Linked DNA regions of Caldimonas thermodepolymerans. The protein of the gene in region 2 binds, or shares a complex with, the protein of the main gene of each other region. Links are inferred from orthologs where the notes say so. Each region holds a gene or a part of one and is shown on either strand. Other genes may lie near its edges.

Region 1 (3,553 bases), 500 kb from region 2 along the record:
GCCGCAGACCGCGCCGCTGGCCTGGGACGAGCTGATGATGCACGCGCCCTACCAGCAGGCCCTGGCGCGGTTGCCCTGAACGCCGGCGCGGGCAGGCGCCGGCCCCGAAAAAACACAAGGCCGTTGCGGGCATCGCCTGCAACGGCCTTGCTGTCGGGCCTTCGGGTGGCGGCCGCGTTCCCGGCGGCCGCCTGCGGGGATCAGGCCACCGGACGGGCGGTGTCGGCCTGGCCGCCTTCCAGCGGCAGCGCGAACTGGGCGAGGTCCTTGCGGGTCTCGACCAGCACCAGCGGGCCGTCGTCGATCGCGGCCACGGGCTTGGGCTCGCGCGGCACGCGCACCGGCGGCGGCTCGGCCGCGATGGCGGCCTGCGCGGCGCGCACCTTCTCGTCATCCGACTGGATCCACTCCAGGCCGGCATTGCTGGCGACCTGGCGCAGCTCGTCGCAAGGCAGCACGTAGGGCGCCACAGCGGCCGGCTCGGCTGCGGCCTCGGCGACCGCTTCGACCGGCGCGGCCACGGGCTCGGGCTGGACCTGGGGTTGCACCTCGGGCGTGGCCAGCGGTAGCGGCGTGGCGGCGCCTTCGACGACGGCCGCCTCGGAGACGAAGTCCTCGCCCGCAGCAGGGGCGGCACCGTTGGCGTCGCGTTCGCGGCGGTCGCGACGGTAGCGGTCGCGGCCGCGCCGGCGGCGGCCTTCGCCTTCGCGCGGCGCCTCGGCGTCGCTGGCGGCATCCCCGGCGGTCGAGCCCAGGTTGTCATCACCTTCGGCGGCCACGGCGGCGGTCTCCACTGGCACCACGGCGTCGGTCACCGGCGGCTCGGCGCGTGGCTCGACCGGTGCGGCTTCAGCCGCGGCCTCGGCCGGCGCGGTGTCGGGCGTGCCCTCCTGGCCGGTCACGGCTTCGGCGGCGGTGTCGCGGTCACGGCGTCCACGGCCGCCGCGGCGGCGGCGGCGACCCTCGCGCTGTTGCTGCTGGCCTTCGCCGGCGTCGCCGCCGTCCTGCGGCACGGTGTCGGCAAACCCGACGTCGGCCGGCGCCTCGTTGGCCACCGCGGCCGCAGCGGCCAGGGCGGCCGCCTCGGCGCGTTCAGGACGCGGGCGGCGTTCCTGGCGCTGGCGGTTGTCCTGGCTGCCGGCCTCGCGCTGCTGCGCGTCGCGTGGCTCGCGTTCCTTGCGCGGCGTCTCGGCGCGGGCTTCGGTCGTGGCGGCCTCGCCCTGCCTGTTCGCGCCGCGGTTGCGCTCGCGGCCGTCCTTGCGGCCGTCGCGGTTGCCGTCGCGGCCGTTGCGGCGCTGTTCGCCTCGGCGGCGTCCCTCCTGGCCCTCGCGGGCGGCCGGCGTGGCCGGCGCAGGCGCCGGGGCGGGCGCGGGCACCGGTTGCGGCTCGCCGACGAACAGGCGCTTGAGCCAGGCGAAGAAGCCGCCGCTCGCGGGCGCGGCAGGCGCCGGCGCGGGCGCCGGGGCCGCCACCGGGGCGGGCGCGGGTTCGGGCTTGGGCGGGGCGACCGGGGCCGGCTGGTCGGGCAGGATGCCCTTGATCACCGGCTCCTGCTTGGGCTTGCTGCTGCGGTCGCGCCGGGTGATGCCGACCTCGTCGTCCGGCTCCTCGATCATCGTGTAGCTGGCCTGCAGGTTCTCCAGGCGCGGGTCGTCGTGGCGCAGGCGTTCCAGCTTGTAGTTCGGGGTCTCGAGGTGCTTGTTCGGCACCAGCAGCACCGTGACGCGCTGCTTGAGCTCGATCTTGGTGATCTCGGTGCGCTTCTCGTTGAGCAGGTAGGAGGTCACTTCGACCGGCACCTGCACGTGCACGGCGGCGGTGTTCTCCTTCATCGCCTCTTCCTGCACCATGCGCAGGATCTGCAGCGCCGAGGACTCGGTGTCGCGGATGTGGCCCGTGCCGTTGCAGCGCGGGCAGGTGATGTGGCTGCCTTCCGAGAGGGCCGGGCGCAGGCGCTGGCGGCTCAGTTCGAGCAGGCCGAACTTGCTGATCGAGCTGAACTGCACGCGCGCGCGGTCCTGGCGCAGCGCCTCGCGCAGCCGCTGCTCGACCTCGCGGCGGTTCTTGGACTCCTCCATGTCGATGAAGTCCACGACGATCAGGCCGCCCAGGTCGCGCAGGCGCATCTGGCGGGCGATCTCGTCGGCCGCCTCCAGGTTGGTGCGGGTGGCGGTTTCCTCGATGTCGCCGCCGCGCGTGGCGCGGGCGGAGTTGACGTCGATGGACACCAGCGCCTCGGTGTGGTCGATCACGATGGCGCCACCCGAGGGCAGCTGCACGGTGCGCGAGTAGGCCGACTCGATCTGGTGTTCGATCTGGAAGCGCGAGAACAGCGGCGCGTCGTCGCGGTAGCGCTTCACGCGATGCTCGTTGTCGGGCATCACGTGGTGCATGAACTGCTTGGCCTGCTCGTAGATGTCGTCGGTGTCGATCAGGATCTCGCCGATGTCCGCGGTGAAGTAGTCGCGGATCGCGCGGATCACCAGCGAGGATTCCTGGTAGATCAGGAAAGCACCCTTGCCGGCGTTGGCCGCGTTCTCGATCGCGGCCCACAGCTGCAGCATGTAGTTCAGGTCCCACTGCAGCTCGGCGACGCTGCGGCCGATGCCCGCGGTGCGGGCGATCAGGCTCATGCCCTTGGGGTACTGCAGCTGGTCCAGCGCTTCCTTGAGCTCCTCGCGGTCCTCGCCCTCGATGCGGCGCGAGACGCCGCCGCCGCGCGGGTTGTTGGGCATCAGCACCAGGTAGCGGCCGGCCAGCGAGATGAAGGTGGTCAGCGCCGCACCCTTGTTGCCGCGCTCTTCCTTCTCGACCTGGACCAGCAGTTCCTGGCCCTCGCGGATCACGTCGGAGATCTTGGCGTTGCGGACGTCGACGCCTTCACGGAAGTACTGGCGCGAGATTTCCTTGAAGGGCAGGAAGCCGTGGCGGTCCTCGCCGTAGTCGACGAAGCAGGCTTCCAGCGAGGGCTCGACGCGCGTGACGACGGCCTTGTAGATGTTGCCCTTGCGTTGTTCGCGACCCTCGATCTCGGTCTCGAAGTCGAGCAGCTTCTGGCCGTCGACGATGGCCAGGCGCCGCTCTTCCTGCTGGGTCGCATTGATCAGCATGCGTTTCATGTGCACTCCTTCGCCCGCGCCCCTGCCCGGGGGCGGGCGTACCAACACGTCACCCGGAAAAGCCGTGGCTTCAGGGGCGACTCATCGATGCACGAGAAACGAGGAGGAACCGGAAGGAATCGCCCTGGACTGCCGTGATCGCGACGGATCAGTACGGCAGCGTTGGCGCGTGCGCCACCATGGCCGCGCCCTTCGGACGAAGGGCTGCCCTTGCCAGCTGCCAGGTCCGCAGCGTGCCGCCGGCGCCGGGCGCCGCGGCACGTCCAGGCTGGCAGGCTGCCGGTCGGCGTCGGGCCGGACGGGCAGGCGATGCCAGCGATCGCGCGGGGGAAAAGGGCAACAGCCGCAGGGGGGTCATGGGACGCGGACAACAGGCTCGGCCGGGGTGAGGGACAGACGACGAAGTGCGCCTGCATGTCTCCGGACAAGGACGG
Region 2 (2,990 bases):
TCATCGCCGAGCAGGGCCGGGTCGAGATCGGCTGCGACTTCTGCGGCGCGCTCTACCACTTCGACGCGGTCGACGTGGGCGGCCTGTTCACCGAAGAGCGCAATCAGCCGCCGTCCTCGTCGTCGATCCAGTGACCGCGGGGCACCTGGCGCGGCAGCCGGAACAGCCGGTGCTCGCATTCGGGCACCAGGCATTCCGGACAGCACCAGGGGCGCAGGCGAGGGGCCGACTCCGATGACGTCCCGGGACGCCGTGACGGGGGCGCGAGCAGGCGGCAGGCCGCCTCGAGGCGCTCGGCCGGGGTGCGGCCGTAGACCACGCCGTAGGACCATCCGGCGCGCTGCAGCGCCTCGCGCAGGCGCTGGTCCAGCGCCTCGGCCGCCGGGCGCTGTGCCGGCGGCAGCACGTCCAGGCCGGCGAGCAGGCAGCGGGCCGGCGCGGGCAGGGCGGCTGCCGCGCCCTCCAGCAGGGCCTCGGTGACGTCGAGCACCTGCCAGGCCGTGCCGGATGCGAGCCGCTCGCGCAGGCCGGCGCACAGGGCCTGCACGTCGGCGCCGGTGGCCCCGGCCACCGCCAACGTGAAGCCGCCCGGCAGGGCCGGGCGGACGGGGGCAGGCGGAAGAAACGAAGCGCTCACCGCGGCGGTGGCGTCAGCTGCACGTAGATCTCGTCGGGCTTGATCATGCCGAGGTCGTAGCGGGCCTTTTCCTCGACCATCTCCAGCCCTTCCCTGAGGTCGCTGACCTCGGCCGCGAGCTGCTGGTTGCGCTCGCGGCTGCGGTCGTTCTTCGCCCGCTGTTCGGCCAGCCGCCCCTGCAGCTCCATCACGCGGTGCACCCCGTGCTTGCCGAACCACAGCTCGGCATGCACGAGCACCAGCAGCCCGGCGAGCACCAGCGTGAGGAGGCGGGCCGACATGGCGCCGATCAGCGCAGGTTGTAGAACGCGGCGCGGCCGGGGTAGCTGGCGACGTCGCCCAGGTCTTCCTCGATGCGCAGCAGCTGGTTGTACTTGGCGATGCGGTCCGAACGCGACATCGAGCCGGTCTTGATCTGGCCGGCGTTGGTGCCCACGGCGATGTCGGCGATGGTCGAGTCCTCGGTCTCGCCCGAGCGGTGCGAGATCACCGCGGTGTAGCCGGCGCGCTTGGCCATCTCGATCGCGGCGAAGGTCTCGGTCAGCGTGCCGATCTGGTTGATCTTGATGAGGATGGAGTTGGCGATGCGCTTCTCGATGCCCTCACGCAGGATCCTGGTGTTGGTGACGAACAGGTCGTCGCCGACCAGCTGCACCTTCTGGCCCAGCGCCTGGGTCAGGTGGGCCCAGCCGTCCCAGTCGCCCTCGGCCATGCCATCCTCGATGCTGATGATCGGGTACTTGTCGCACCAGGTGGCCAGCACGTTGGTCCATTCCTCGGCCGTCAGCGTCAGGCCTTCGCCTTCGAGGTGGTACTTGCCGTCCTTGTAGAACTCGCTGGAGGCGCAGTCCAGGCCCAGCGCGACCTGCTCGCCCGGGGTGTAGCCGGCCTTCTCGATCGCTTCCAGGATCAGCTGGATCGCGGCCTCGTGGCTGGCGACGCTGGGGGCAAAGCCGCCTTCGTCGCCGACTGCGGTGCTCATGCCCTTGTCGTGGATGATCTTCTTCAGCGCGTGGAAGACCTCGGCGCCGTAGCGCACCGCCTCGCGGAAGCTGGGCGCGCCTACCGGCAGGATCATGAACTCCTGCAGGTCGAGGTTGTTGTTCGCGTGCGCGCCGCCGTTGATGACGTTCATCATCGGCACCGGCATCTGCATCGAGCCCGAACCGCCGAAGTAGCGGTACAGCGGCAGGCCGGATTCCTCGGCCGCGGCACGCGCCACCGCCATCGAGACCGCCAGCGTCGCGTTGGCGCCCAGGCGCGACTTGTTGTCGGTGCCGTCCAGGTCGATCAGCGTGCGGTCGAGGAAGGCCTGCTCGGAGGCGTCCAGGCCCAGCACGGCCTCGGAGATCTCGGTGTTGATGTGCTCGACGGCCTTGAGCACGCCCTTGCCCAGGTAGCGGTTCTTGTCGCCGTCGCGCAGCTCGATCGCCTCGCGCGAGCCGGTGGAGGCCCCCGACGGCACGGCCGCGCGGCCCATCACGCCGGATTCCAGCAGCACGTCGCACTCGACGGTCGGGTTGCCGCGGCTGTCCAGGATCTCGCGGCCGACGATGTCAACGATGGCACTCATGAAAGGTCCTCTTCCTTGAAGTCAATGAATCTGTCTGTCGTGGGGGCGGCAGGGCGTCGACCGCGGACGGCACCCCGCAGGCGGGGTGACCCCTGCCGGCGCCTCAGCTGAAGTTGTTCTCCAGGAACCCGTTGCGCTTGGTGATGCGGTCGAGCTCGACCAGCGTGGCCAGCAGGTCCTTCATGCGCTTGAGCGGCACGGCGTTGGGCCCGTCGCTGAGCGCCTTGCTCGGGTCGGGGTGGGTTTCCATGAACAGGCCCGCCACGCCGACGGCCACCGCGGCGCGCGAGAGCACCGGCACGAACTCGCGCTGGCCGCCGGAGCTGGTGCCCTGGCCGCCGGGCAGCTGCACCGAGTGGGTGGCGTCGAACACCACCGGGGCACCGGTCTCGCGCATGATCGCCAGCGACCGCATGTCGCTGACCAGGTTGTTGTAGCCGAAGCTGGCGCCGCGCTCGCAGGCCATGAAGTTGTCCTCGGGCAGGCCCTTCTCGCGCGCGGCGTCGCGGGCCTTCTGGATGACGTTCTTCATGTCGTGCGGCGCGAGGAACTGGCCCTTCTTGATGTTGACCGGCTTGCCCGACTGCGCCACGGCGCGGATGAAGTCGGTCTGGCGGCACAGGAAGGCGGGCGTCTGCAGCACGTCGACCACCTGGGCGACCACCGGGACCTCCTCCTCGGTGTGCACGTCGGTCAGCACCGGCACGCCCAGTTCGCGCTTGACCTTGGCGAGGATCTCCAGGCCTTTTTCCATGCCGGGGCCGCGGAACGAGCTGCCCG

The links. The genes of interacting proteins can lie anywhere in the genome.
Region 1: the proteins of eno (region 2) and IS481_RS04675 are in contact, whole or in part, in a solved structure (PDB 2FYM), measured with the Escherichia coli proteins. The link is inferred for Caldimonas thermodepolymerans from one-to-one orthologs.

What each region holds. Positions count from the first base shown.
Region 1 is NZ_CP064338.1:950,830-954,382, forward strand. The notes cover bases 1-3,485. They hold IS481_RS04675 (Rne/Rng family ribonuclease), read right to left. Parts: upstream 3,120-3,485; coding sequence 201-3,119; downstream 1-200. Other genes in these bases: nagZ (beta-N-acetylhexosaminidase), read left to right, coding at 1-79. UniProt on the Escherichia coli protein: Endoribonuclease that plays a central role in RNA processing and decay. Required for the maturation of 5S and 16S rRNAs and the majority of tRNAs. Also involved in the degradation of most mRNAs.
Region 2 is NZ_CP064338.1:1,445,791-1,448,780, forward strand. Bases 69-2,990 are described here. They hold eno (phosphopyruvate hydratase), read right to left. Parts: upstream 2,211-2,990; coding sequence 927-2,210; downstream 69-926. Other genes in these bases: hslO (Hsp33 family molecular chaperone HslO), read left to right, coding at 69-134; IS481_RS06930 (hypothetical protein), read right to left, coding at 104-637; ftsB (cell division protein FtsB), read right to left, coding at 634-918; kdsA (3-deoxy-8-phosphooctulonate synthase), read right to left, coding at 2,314-2,990. Also shown: more of hslO, read left to right, coding at 1-68. UniProt on the Escherichia coli protein: Catalyzes the reversible conversion of 2-phosphoglycerate (2-PG) into phosphoenolpyruvate (PEP). It is essential for the degradation of carbohydrates via glycolysis.